One region of the Stenotrophomonas sp. S4 genome, then DNA from elsewhere that is predicted to be linked to it. Evidence: predicted binding sites of a transcription regulator. Region 1 holds the regulator's gene; the other holds the start of a gene.

Evidence for each region. The regulator FliA, encoded in region 1, starts transcription of late flagellar genes. The targets are predictions, from matches to a motif close to TAAAGTTTNNCNNNCNNNGGCCGATAA.
Region 2: a site for FliA is predicted at 2,720-2,746, ahead of ACUZUJ_RS19760 (methyl-accepting chemotaxis protein). Genes of this name have one in related genera too.

Annotation. Positions count from the first base shown of each region.
Region 1 covers NZ_CM196188.1:2,240,433-2,246,384, forward strand. Annotated here, with positions in the region: gene ACUZUJ_RS10460 (chemotaxis protein CheA) at 1-1,159, opposite strand, end outside; gene ACUZUJ_RS10465 (protein phosphatase CheZ) at 1,162-1,767, opposite strand; gene cheY (chemotaxis response regulator CheY) at 1,767-2,159, opposite strand; gene ACUZUJ_RS10475 (RNA polymerase sigma factor FliA) at 2,217-2,960, opposite strand; gene ACUZUJ_RS10480 (MinD/ParA family ATP-binding protein) at 2,957-3,844, opposite strand; gene flhF (flagellar biosynthesis GTPase FlhF) at 3,831-5,432, opposite strand; gene flhA (flagellar biosynthesis protein FlhA) at 5,578-5,952, opposite strand, start outside.
Region 2 covers NZ_CM196188.1:4,249,333-4,255,284, forward strand. Annotated here, with positions in the region: gene ACUZUJ_RS19755 (PepSY domain-containing protein) at 1-107, shown strand, start outside; gene ACUZUJ_RS19760 (methyl-accepting chemotaxis protein) at 154-2,691, opposite strand; gene ACUZUJ_RS19765 (arylamine N-acetyltransferase family protein) at 2,894-3,736, shown strand; gene ACUZUJ_RS19770 (VOC family protein) at 3,801-4,172, opposite strand; gene ACUZUJ_RS19775 (transporter substrate-binding domain-containing protein) at 4,255-4,971, shown strand; gene ACUZUJ_RS19780 (LysR substrate-binding domain-containing protein) at 5,011-5,910, opposite strand.

The DNA of each region.
Region 1 (5,952 bases):
CCTCGATGCTGACGTAGTCACCTTCCTGTTGCGCCGACAACCGCACATGGCCCATCCGCGGCTTGCCCTGTGCTTCGCGCAGGTCGGGCATTTCCACGCCATGGTCGATGGCGTTGCGGACCAGGTGCACCAGCGGGTCGGCCAGCGCTTCGACCAGGTTGCGGTCGAGCTCGGTCTCGGCACCGATCAGCTCCAGGTCCACTTCCTTCTTCAGTGAGCGGGCGACGTCGCGGGCGACCTTGGGGAAGCGCGAGAACACCTTGCCCACCGGCTGCATGCGGGTACGCATCACCGCCGACTGCAGGCGCGCGGTGGCGATGTCCAGGGTGGACACGGCGCGGTCCAGTTCTTCGTCGCGCAGGCGCGCGCGCAGGGTCTTGAGCCGGTTGCGCGACAGCACCAGTTCGCCGATCAGATTGACGATCGCGTCCAGGCGCTTGGTGTCCACGCGCACGGTATGTTCGGCTTCGGCCAGCGGCTTGGCGGCCGGCTTGGCCGCCGGTGCCGGTGCGGCCGCCGGGCGCGGGGCGGCGATCGGTGCCGGTGCCGCCGTAGCCGCAGGCTTGGCGCCGGGTGCGGCGCCGCCATGCAGCTGGTCGAGCAGAGCTTCGAACTCGTCCTCGCTGATCAGCCCGTCGTCGGCCTTCTTTGCCGGCGCCACCGCGGTCGGTGCGTTGCCGCCGTGCAGCTGGTCGAGCAGGGCCTCGAACTCGTCGTCGGTGATCAGGTCGCTGCCACCCGCAGCGGGAGCTGCTGCGGCGGCGGGTGCAGCCACGGCACCGCCATGCACGTCGAACTGGGCGATCAGGTCCGGCGGTGCATAGCCCGGCTCGGTGCCGGAAGACACGGCATCCAGCATCGACTGCAGGTAGTCCAGCGATTGCTGGGCGGCATCGAAGTGATGGGCCTGCAGCACGGCCTGGCCGGCACGTGCAGCGCCCAGTGCTTCTTCAGCGGCGTGGCACAGCTCGACCATGGCGGTGACACCGAGGAAGCCGGCGCCGCCCTTGAGCGTGTGGTAGCCCCGGAACACCGCGTTGAGCTGTTCGGTGTCCTGCGGTGCCTGTTCCAGCGACACCAGCTGTTCGCCGAGGCGATCCAGGATTTCCTGTGCCTCGATGATGAAATCGGCAGTGATGTCGTCGGATACCGCGCTCATGCTTACAGCCCCAGATCCGACAACAGGTCGTCGGCGTCGTTCTGCGAGACCGCGTGGCGGTCCAGTCCTTTCAGTGCCGGCCCGGCCAGTTCCGGGTCGGTGCGATGCTGTTCCGGCGGCAGGCCGAGTGCGCCGAAGCCTTCGTGCACGCGGCGGACGATGCCGACCACGCGACGGATGATCTGCCCGGTCAGGTCCTGGTAGCTCTGGGTCAGGGCGATCTCGGTGAGGTTGTGGCGGATGCGCTCGAGCTGCGCGTCCTGGCCCGGCTGCAGGCCTTCGGCGCGCAGCTGTTCGGTCAGGCTGCGGCATTCCTCGGCCAGGTCCAGGGTGCGGTGGGTGGCCTGTTCGGTCATCGCCACCACGTGGTCCAGGCGTGCGCAGGCATCGTCCAGTTCGCCGGCTTCGCTGGGCACGGTCGGCAGTTCACCCAGGGCCTGCCCCAGCTCGCGGGCGAGCCGCGAAAGGCCGCTCATCATCGGCTGCGTGCGCAGCGCGACCAGTCCGTCGATGCGTTGCCGCCACGCGGCTTCGTCACCGGACTCCAGTGCGTCCAGGGCTTCCTGCAGGCGCAGGGCGAGGGCGTTCTTGTCGACCGTGGTATCCATCAGGCGCTGGCCGCCAGGCGTTCGAAGATCTTGCCGAGCTTTTCTTCAAGCGTCTGCGCGGTGAACGGCTTGATGATGTAACCATTCACGCCGTTCTGGGCCGCTTCAATGATCTGCTCGCGCTTGGCTTCGGCGGTGACCATCAGTACCGGCAGGGTCTTCAGCTTGGCATCGGCACGGATCGCCTTGAGCAGTTCGATGCCGGTCATCACCGGCATGTTCCAGTCGGTGACGACGAAATCGAACGGCTGGCTCTGCAGCAGCGACAGCGCGGCATGCCCGTCCTCGGCTTCGGCGGTGTTGGTGAAGCCCAGATCGCCCAGCAGGTTCTTGACGATTCGACGCATGGTCGAGAAGTCGTCGACGATCAGGATGCGCATGTTCTTGTTCAAAGCAGAGTTCCTTTGTTGTTCATTCCGGGCGGCCGGGGGCAGCCGCCTCGGGGATGTTCATTCTTCCAGGCCGGCGTCGACGGCCTCGAATATCTTCAGCCGGCCGCGCAGGCGCAGCACGGCCTGGCCGTGGATCTGGCAGACCCGCGATTCGCTCACGCCGAGCACCGCGCCGATCTCCTTCAGGTTCAGCTCCTGCTCGTAGTAGAGCGAGAGCACCAGTTGTTCGCGCTCGGGCAGGTGGCCGATGGCCTTGCCCAGCTCGCGGCCGAACTCGCCGCGCTCCAGCACCTGCTGCGGGGTCGGGCCACCCTGGGCGACGGTGTCCAGTTCGCCCTGGTCTTCGATGCGCGACTCCAGGCTCAGCACCTGGCCACGTGCGGCGTCTTCCATCAGCCGCAGGTATTCGGGCAGCGGCATCTCCATCGCGGCGGCCACTTCGGTGGCGCTGGCGGCACGGCCGGTGCTCTGTTCCAGGCGGCGGATGGTGGCGGCGGCATCGCGGGCACGGCGGTGCACCGAGCGCGGCACCCAGTCGCCACGGCGGATCTCGTCGATCATCGAGCCGCGGATGCGGATCGAGGCATAGGTCTCGAACGACGCGCCCTGGTCGGCGTCATAGCTGCGCGAGGCTTCGATCAGGCCCATCATGCCGGCTTGGATCAGATCATCGACTTCGACGCTGGCCGGCAGGCGCGCGGCCAGGTGGTGGGCGATGCGCCGCACCAGGTCCGAGTGCTGGGCGATGACCTCGTTGGCCGCCGAGCGCTGGACTTCCTTGTACTGGGCTGCGCCTTTCATGCGGCCACCCCGCGCTGCTTGAGAATGCGTTCGAGGAAGAACTCGACACCGCCACGCGGTTCGGTCGGTGCCTGCCAGCGTGCGGTGCGGCGCGCGATCTCGGTGATCGCCAGCGCCGAAGGACTGGACGGATAGGCCTTCACCACCGGCTGCTGGCGCTGCACCGACAGGCGCAGCCAGTCATCCTGCGGTACGCAGCCGAGGTAGTTCAGCGAGACATCGGCGAGGAACTTCTCGCAGACGCGGGTCAGCTTCTCGTACAGCACGCGGCCCTCGTTCGGGTCGCGCACCATGTTGGCCACCACCTGGATGCGGTCCACGCCGCGCTCGCGCGACAGTACCTTGATCAGTGCGTAGGCGTCGGTGATCGAAGCCGGCTCATCGCAGACCACCACCACGGTGTCCTGCGCGGCCTGGCAGAAGGTCAGCACGCCGTCGGTGATGCCGGCGGCGGTATCGACCACCATGATGTCCAGCTCGCGTTCCAGTTCGGAGAACACGTTGACCAGGCCGACATGCTCGGCCGGGGCCAGCTCGGCCATGTGCCGGCGGCCGGATGCGGCCGGGACCACCAGCACGCCGTTCGGGCCTTCGACGATGACGTCGTCCAGCGAGCAGCGGCCAGCAACCAGGTCGGCCAGCGTAAAGGTGGGGTTCAGCCCCAGGATCACGTCGATGTTGGCCAGGCCGAGGTCGGCGTCCAGCAGCAGCGTGCGCTTGCCCATGCCGGCCAGCGCCACGGCCAGGTTGGCGGACACATTCGTCTTGCCCACGCCGCCCTTGCCGCCGGTCACGGCAATGGTGCGCACAGGGCCGAGCGGCTCGCTGCGGGTGGCCGACAGCGGGAAGGTCTTGGTCAGCTTGGCGTACTCACGCGACGGCATGGTTCAACTCCGGGTTGCAGGGCATATCGGCCGCTCGGCGCAAATCTTCAAGGCGAAGTACAAGATTGGCCGCACTGGCCCGGTGCAGGTCCTCCGGGACGTCCTGGCCATCGGTCACCCAGGTGATCGGCAGGGCGTGGTCCACGGCCACCGACAGGGCGTTGCCGAAGCGGCCGGTCTCGTCCAGCTTGCTCAGCACCAGGCCCTGCAGGTTGGCCGCACCGAAGCGGCGCACCACCTCGTCCATGTCGCCGAAGCTGGTGTTGGCCGGCAGCACCAGCAGGGTGCGCACCTGGCGCGCGGCCCGCAGCCACTGCAGCTGGGCGGCCAGCGCACGGTCGCGCGGGCCTAGTCCGGCGGTGTCGATCAGCACCAGCTTGTAGTCCTTCAGGCGTTCCAGCAGCTGGTCCAGGTCGGTGCCGCTGTTGGCCTCGTGCACGGCGATGCCGAGCTGGCGGCCGTAGCCATACAGCTGCTCACGGGCGCCGATGCGGGTGGTGTCGGTGGTGACCAGGGCGACGTCGCGCGGCGCGTGCTTCTCGGCGAAGCGCGAGGCCAGCTTGGCGATGGTGGTGGTCTTGCCGGCGCCGGTCGGGCCGACCAGGGCGATCACACCACCTTCTTCCAGCGGGTCGACCGGGGCGATCGGCAGCTTGCGCGAGATCAGCCCCAGCATCAGGCCGCGGCCGCGGTGGGCCTCGGTCTCCAGCGGGATCTGCATGGCCACGTCGCGGGCCAGGCCGGCATCGAAGCCGTATTCGTCCATCAGGTCCAGCGCGGTGGCGCGCACCGGACAGCCACGCAGGCGCTCGTCGTTGAAGCGGTTCATCTCGCGCTCGATCACCTGGCGCATGCCGGCCACTTCCTGGCGCAGCTGGCGGATCTCGGCGTCGTCCTGGGCGACCACGGTCAGCGTCGGTGCCGGGGCCAGCATCGGGGCCGGGCTGGCCTCGACGACGGCTTCGACCGCTGCCGGTTCGCTGGCGGCGATATCTGGCTGTGCATCGGTCACGACAGCGGTCGGCAGCGGCGGCGGCTGCACGGCCGGCGCCGCGCTTTCGTGATGCGTCTCATGCGGCGGGTCGATCTGGAAGCGGGCGCGGTTGGCCGGTGCGACGATGGCTTCGGCGAACGGGGCGAAGATCTGGTCCGGCAGCGCCGGTTCGTTGACGGCGGCACGCGCCAGGGTGGCGGCGAAGCCGGTGCTGCCGCGGGTCGGCACGATCTCGTCGGCGCTGTCCAGGGTGCGGCCGGTGGCGCCGACGGCGGCGCGGGCGAGGGCGGCGACGGCCGAGGTGGTGGCGGCGACCGGTTCCGGCGCCGGGGTGCTGCTGCGGCGGCGGGTGACGGCGGCGATCACCGCGTCGGCGGCGGTGCGCGGCTTGGGGGCCGGCGGCGGTGCGACATCACGGCGCGAGGCTTCCAGTGCACGCTGCACGGCGCTCTCGTCGTAGTTGGCGGCGGCGACGATCTCGATACCTTCCTCGATCCGGCGGTTGGACAGGATCACGGCGTCAGGACCATGTTCCTTGCGCACCAGGTTCATGGCCGAGCGCATGTCGGCGGCGACGAATCGTTTGATTTTCATGCTGTGGTCACGGGACGAAGACGGCGGGGTGGCGGTCGGAGAACTCGGGTGGTCGGTGGTCTGCACGGTGCGGGTTCCCCTTGGTATCTGTCTGTTGCGTTGGTTCGAAAGTGGTGTCTGTTTTCTGGCGCATCGGAGGGCGGCGTCAGCTGATCGTTCCGACCAGCTTCAGGCGCTTGTCCTCCGGCACCTCGCTGTAGGCCAGGACCGACAGCGACGGAACGCTGTGGCGGACCAGGCGGGCCAGCGCGGCGCGCACCGGGCCAGGTACCAGCACGACCGCGGGCTCGTTGCGGGCTTCCTGCTTGCTGACACATTCGGCCAGGCTCTGGTGCAGTCGCTCAGCGAGTCCGGGTTCCAGCGCGGCGCCGTTGCCCTGCGTGGACTCCTGCAAGACACGTTCCAATTGCGGGTTGAGGGTGAACACCGGCAGCTCCGCCGACATTCCGGCGATCTCCTGCACGATGAAGCGGCCCAGCGCGGTGCGCACGGCGGCGGTCAGCACGGCCGGGTCCTGGCT
Region 2 (5,952 bases), 2.0 Mb from region 1:
TGCAGGGCATGGCCGAAGGCGTGGACCAGGTGCTGCGTACCGCGCTGGGTGATGAAGTGGTGGAAACGCTGCTGGAAAACGGGCGCTACCGCCGCGACGTGTATTGAGCCACAAGGGTGGTGCCGGCCAGCGGCCGGCACTACCGGGGCAGCTTCAGGCCGCCGCACGCGCCTGCGGTATCGACTGCAGACGGAACGCGCCCACTGCTTCGGCCAGGGCATGTACCTGCGCCTGCATCTGCGCAGTCGAGGCACCGGCCTCTTCCACCAGGCTGGCGTTGCGCTGGGTGCTGGCTTCCATCTGCACGATGGTCTGGTTCACCTGGGCGATGCCGGCATGCTGGTCCTGCGACGCACTGCGGATGCCAGCCAGCAGGTCGGCCAGCTGCTGCACGCTGCCGACGATCTCGCCCATCGTGGTGCCGGCCTGCTCGGCCTGCCGGTTGCCCTGCCCGACGCGCGCCACCGAATCCTCGATCAGGCCCTTGATCTGCTTGGCCGCCTCGGCACTGCGCTGCGCCAGCAGGCGTACTTCGGCAGCCACCACGGCGAAGCTGCGGCCCTGCTCGCCGGCGCGCGCCGCTTCCACCGCCGCGTTGAGCGCAAGGATGTTGGTCTGGAAGGCGATGCCATCAATCAGCTGGGTGATGTCACCGATCCGCCGTGACGCTTCACTGATGCCATGCATGGTTGCCACCACCTGGCCAACAGCCTCACCGCCGCGCTGCGCCACTGCTGCCGCGCCCTGCACCAGGGCATCGGCGCGACCGGCGGCATCGGCGTTGCGGCCAACGGTGTCGGTCAGCTCATGCATCGACGCTGCGGTCTCTTCCAGGTTGGCGGCCTGTTGCTCGGTGCGCTGCGACAGATCGTGATGACCGGCAACGATCTCACCGACACCGGTATCGAGGCTGGACGTGGCCTGCTGGATGCGGGTGACGATGCGGCCCAGCTGCGCGACGGTGGCATTGGCATCGTCCCGCATGCGCGCGAACACGCCCTGCAGGTCCCCCTCCATGCGCACGCTGAGGTCGCCGCGGGCCAGTGCAGCGAGCAGTGCCTGCAGGTCACCGAGGTTGGTTTCAAAGGTGGCCAGCAGGCGATTGATGCTGGTCGACAACGTGCGCACGAAGCCCTGCTTGCCCTCCAGCGCGATACGGCCATGCAGGTCACCGTGTGCCGCCGCATCGACCAGGGCAGCCACTTCGGTTTCCAGCAGCGTCTCCAGCGCACGACTGCGCCATTCCACCGCTACGCCGAGGAACTGCCCTTCGTCGATGATGGGGTTGGCAATCAGCTGGTAGCGCACACCGACATGACCGATCTCGCGCTCCTCGCGCTGACGCACGCCGGCCAGGCTGGCCAACGCCGGATGCAGGCGCACTGCATCGCTGCCCACCAGGTCTTCGAGCTGGCGTTCGAGTTGCTGCAGCAGTGCCGGATTGACGTAGGCCACCTGGCCCTCGGCATCGATCACCATCAGCCCGGTCTGCGCGCTGTCCAGCGCCTGGCGCACGCGGGTATTGCCGCGCGCACCGGCACGCTCGGTCTCGATGCGCGCACGCAGGCGCTGCTGCATGTCGACCAGGCGCTGTGCCAGCTGTCCGATCTCGTCGTTGGCGTTGTACACGCGCAGGGTGGTATCCAGGCGGTCGTCGGCGATATCGCTGGCGAAACGCAGGGTGTCCTGGATCGGCTGGCGCACCGCACGCAGCACCAGCACCAGGCTGGTGATCAACACGCCGGCGACCAGCAGCAGGGTCACTGCGAACAGCACGCTCATGGTGCGCGTGCCGGCCTGCTGGCGCGCCTGTGCCTCGGCCAGCACCGCCATCTGGGCCTGCTGGAAGGCGGCCAGCGCCGGCGCCACGCCTGCGGCGGTATCCAGCAACGATTGCGCCTCCACATCCAGGCCAACGCGGGCGGCGGTATAGCCCAGCAACGCGACCTGATAGGCCTCCATGCCGTTGCGAAGGGCATCCTGCGCATCGGTCGGCAGGCCCACCAGCGCGAGATCGAACGGCAGTTTCTCTTCGCTCGCACGGTCGGCATGGGTGGAATCGCCATCGAGCAGCAGCAGCGCCTCCTGTCGGCGCATCTTCTGCAGGGACAACGCCAACGAAGGCCGCTGCAGCGCATCCACCTGCGCCTGCAGGGTGTCGGCGGCCTGCTGCAGCTGCGCGGCGAGGCCGGCATCGCCACGACCCATCTCATCGACGCGTTCGAACAGGGCGGCCACACCCTGCGAGAATGCACCGGCAGCTTCGGTCAGCGCCTGCAGCGCCTTGCGCCGGCCGGCATCCATCGGCATCGCGCGCAGCGCCTGAAGATCGGCCTGCAGCGCCTTCTGCGTCGCCAGCAGCTGCGCGCGGTCGGCATCGTCGAAACTGCGTGCATACTGGGTCTGCAGACGACGCGCCTCGGCCACCCGTGTCGCCAGGCTCGCGGCCAGATCGCTGCCGTGCTGGTAGCTGGCCTGGCTGCGTGCCGCCTGCGTGCTGGCATGGCCGGTCCAGGCGTAGACCGCAGCGATCGCGATCAGGCCCAGGCCACAGACCCACAGGGTCGCCTTGAGCTTGTTGGCTACGCTGAGCCGGTGCGGCTGCAGCCACAGCAGCAGGCCGGGGGACGCCGAGCGCAGCGCGGCAAGCCGCATGCGCAGGGACCGGAGGTGGGGGGCAACGGCCGACATGACAGACTCCAGGCGGAAGGACGCACCTGTATCGGCTGGAAATGGAGCAACTTTAGGGCGTTCTTGGTGCAGTTCCACCGATTGCTGGCGGACGCGGCCTTTGTACCCGGCACAGGCGACGGGGGGATGACACCCGCGCAGTGCTTGACCTCAACCCCGGTTGGGGGAGCACAGTGGACCTCCCTCCCCGCCCGGTGCCCCCATGACGACGCTCGATGTCCCCCGCTACCTGCAACGCCTGCAGCTGGATGCACCGCCACCGCTGACGCTGGCGGGCCTGACGCTGCTGCAGCAGCGCCACAACGCACTGCTGCCGTTCGAAACCCTCAGCTGCCTGCTGCGCGATGCAGTGCCGATCGACCTGGACAGCGTGCAGCGCAAGCTGCTCGACGACCACCGTGGCGGCTACTGCTTCGAACTCAATGGCGGCCTGCTGGCGCTGCTGCAGGCGCTGGGCTTCGATGCGCAGCCGTTGAGCGCGCGCGTGCTGCTGGCCGCCCAGGACGGCGAACTGACCGCACGGACCCACCTGCTGCTGCGCGTGCAGGTGGACGGCGATGACTGGCTGGTGGATGCCGGTTTCGGCAGCCTGACCCCGACCGTGCCGCTGCGCCTGCGTGATCCACAGCCGCAGGCCACGCCTCACGAGCGCTTCCTGCTGCAGCGCCTGCCCGGCGAGGGGGATTTCGTGCTGTCCGCCGAGTCCAGCGATGGCTGGCGGGCGATGTATCGCTTCGACCTGCACGCGCCGGCACCGATCGACAACGTGGTGGGCAACTGGTACGTGTGCACCCATCCCGATTCCAGTTTCCCCGGCCAGCTGCGCGCGTCACTGACCGGGCCGGACTGGCGACGCACCATCGGCAGCGGCAACTACACCGAGTACCGCCCTGGCCAGGCACCGGACAAGCGCCCGCTGCATGATGTTGGCGACGTGCGCGAAGTGTTGCAGCAACGCTTCGGCATGCAGTTGCCGGACGATCCACGGCTGGATCCGGCGATCAACGACTGGCTGCAGCGCTCGCGTGCCGCGACCCACGTGTAGCGTCGAGCCATGCTCGACTGCTGTTGGCGGCGCGGGGAACGCGTCAGTCGAGCATCGCTCGACGCTACAGAACCGTGCGCGCCTGCAATGCGATCCGGTTGCCTTCGCTGTCGCGGATCTCGGCCACGCGCCAGTCACCGGCATCGGCCGGGCCGAAGCGCAGCTCGGCCCCGGCCTGCAGGGCACGCTCGAGGCTGGCGTCCAGGTCATCGACACCGATGTAGATGCGCGCGCCCTGTTCGGAGGGCCGGTAATCCGCACCCTGCACCAGCGACATGCTGGCGCCGGCGGCCGCATCGGCAAACGGCAGGTACGCCATCCTGCAGTCGTGCAGCAGGATCGGTTCGTCCACCGCCACCTGCAGCCATTGCTGGTAGAACGTGATGGCCCGGGCCAGGTCAGTGGCCGGGATCTCGACATGCAGGATGGGGTTCATGTCCGCAGGATAACCCGATACTGACACGGCCTTGCAGGGCGGCACTGGCATGCTGGACCGCCCTTTCCCCGCGGAGTCCTGCATGTCCCTGGCCGATCATCGTAGTGCGCTGGCACCGCTGGGTTTCCTGCGCGTGGCCATCAACCTGGGCAATCCGGTACTGGCGCAGGGCGATGCGCGCTCACCGCGCGGCCCCTCGCTGGAACTGGCCACAGCGTTGGCGCAACGGATGGGGGTGCAGGCACGCTTCACCTGCCACGATGCCGCAGCCTCGGTGGTCGCCGCGGCAGGCGAAGACGGTTGGGACCTGGCCTTCCTGGCCATCGATCCTGCACGCGCCGACCGCATTGCCTTCAGTGCCCCCTATGTGGAGATCGAAGGCACCTACCTGGTGCGCGAGGACAGCCCTGCGCAGCAGGTGGCCGACCTGGACCGCGATGGCCTGCGCATCGCGGTCGGTCGTGGCGCGGCCTACGATCTGTTCCTCAGCCGCGAACTGCGCCACGCCGTGATCGAGCGGACCGAGACGTCGGCGGCGGCGATCACCCTGTTCGAGCAGCAGCGCCTGGATGCCGCCGCCGGCGTGCGCCAACCGTTGGCGGCATGGGCACAGGCCCATCCCGGCCACCGCGTACTGGCCGACCGCTTCACCGCGATCCAGCAGGCGGTCGCGGCGCCGGCCTCGCGCCCGGCCGATGCATTGCAGGCGCTGTTCGAGGACGTGGAGGCGATCAAGGCAGGCTCGTTGCTGGGCGAAGCCTTCGCCCGTGCCGGGCAGGACGTCACGCTGGTGCGATGACTGTAGAGTCGAGCACAAGCAGTCGAGCATGGCTCAACGCTAAAGATGTGCGTCTGCCATGTGCCGCACGTGCTCGGCGGCCTGAGCGTGCAGCCAGTCGCGGAAGGCCAGGAAGCCGCGATGGCGGGCCGAGCGCTGCGGGTAGACCAGCCAATGCGGCCAGGCGGTTTTCAATCGCAGGCTGGACAGCGCCACCAGCTGGCCGGAATCCAGCAGCAGGCGCGCCCGCGTCACCCGTCCCAGCGCCACGCCTACCCCGTCCAGCGCCGCGCGGTGATGCGCCTCCGAATCATCCAGCACCGCCACGAAGCGTGGCGGCGGGTTCTGCCCACTCAGCGCGAACCAGGCGCCCCACGCACCATCGGGATCACCCAACAGCGGCCACTGGTTCAGCGGCACGCGGTCGATCCCTCCCATGCGTTCGATCAACGCCGGGCTGGCCATCGGCAGCAGCCACTCGTCGAACAGCGGCTCCACCACCAGGCCCGGCCACTGCCCGCTGCCCAGCCGCAGCGCGGCATCGAACTGGCGCTGCCGCTCGAAATCAACCAGGCGTTCACTCGACTGCAGGTTGATCTCGATCTGCGGGTGCTCAGCCACGAAGTGCCCCAGCCGCGGCACCAGCCACGCCGACGCCATCGACGGTACCGCGCTGATCGTCAGCACGTGCTCGGCGCGTGCCGCATAGGGTTGGAAGGCTTCGTTGATCGCATCCAGATGCGGGCCGACCTGGTCGAGCAGGCGCTGCCCTTCCAGAGTGAGGGTGACGCCACGCGGCTGGCGGACCAGCAGCGGCTGCCCCAGCCGCTCTTCAAGCTGGCGCATCTGATGGCTGAGCGCACTGACGGTCAGGTTCATCGACGCCGCCGCGCGCGACAGGTTGCCGAGCCGGGCGGCAGCCACGAAACCTTGCAGGGCATGAAGGGGCGGACGGGACATAAGGCTTGAATTCCTCTCAAGGCCACCTTGCGGAAATGTCGC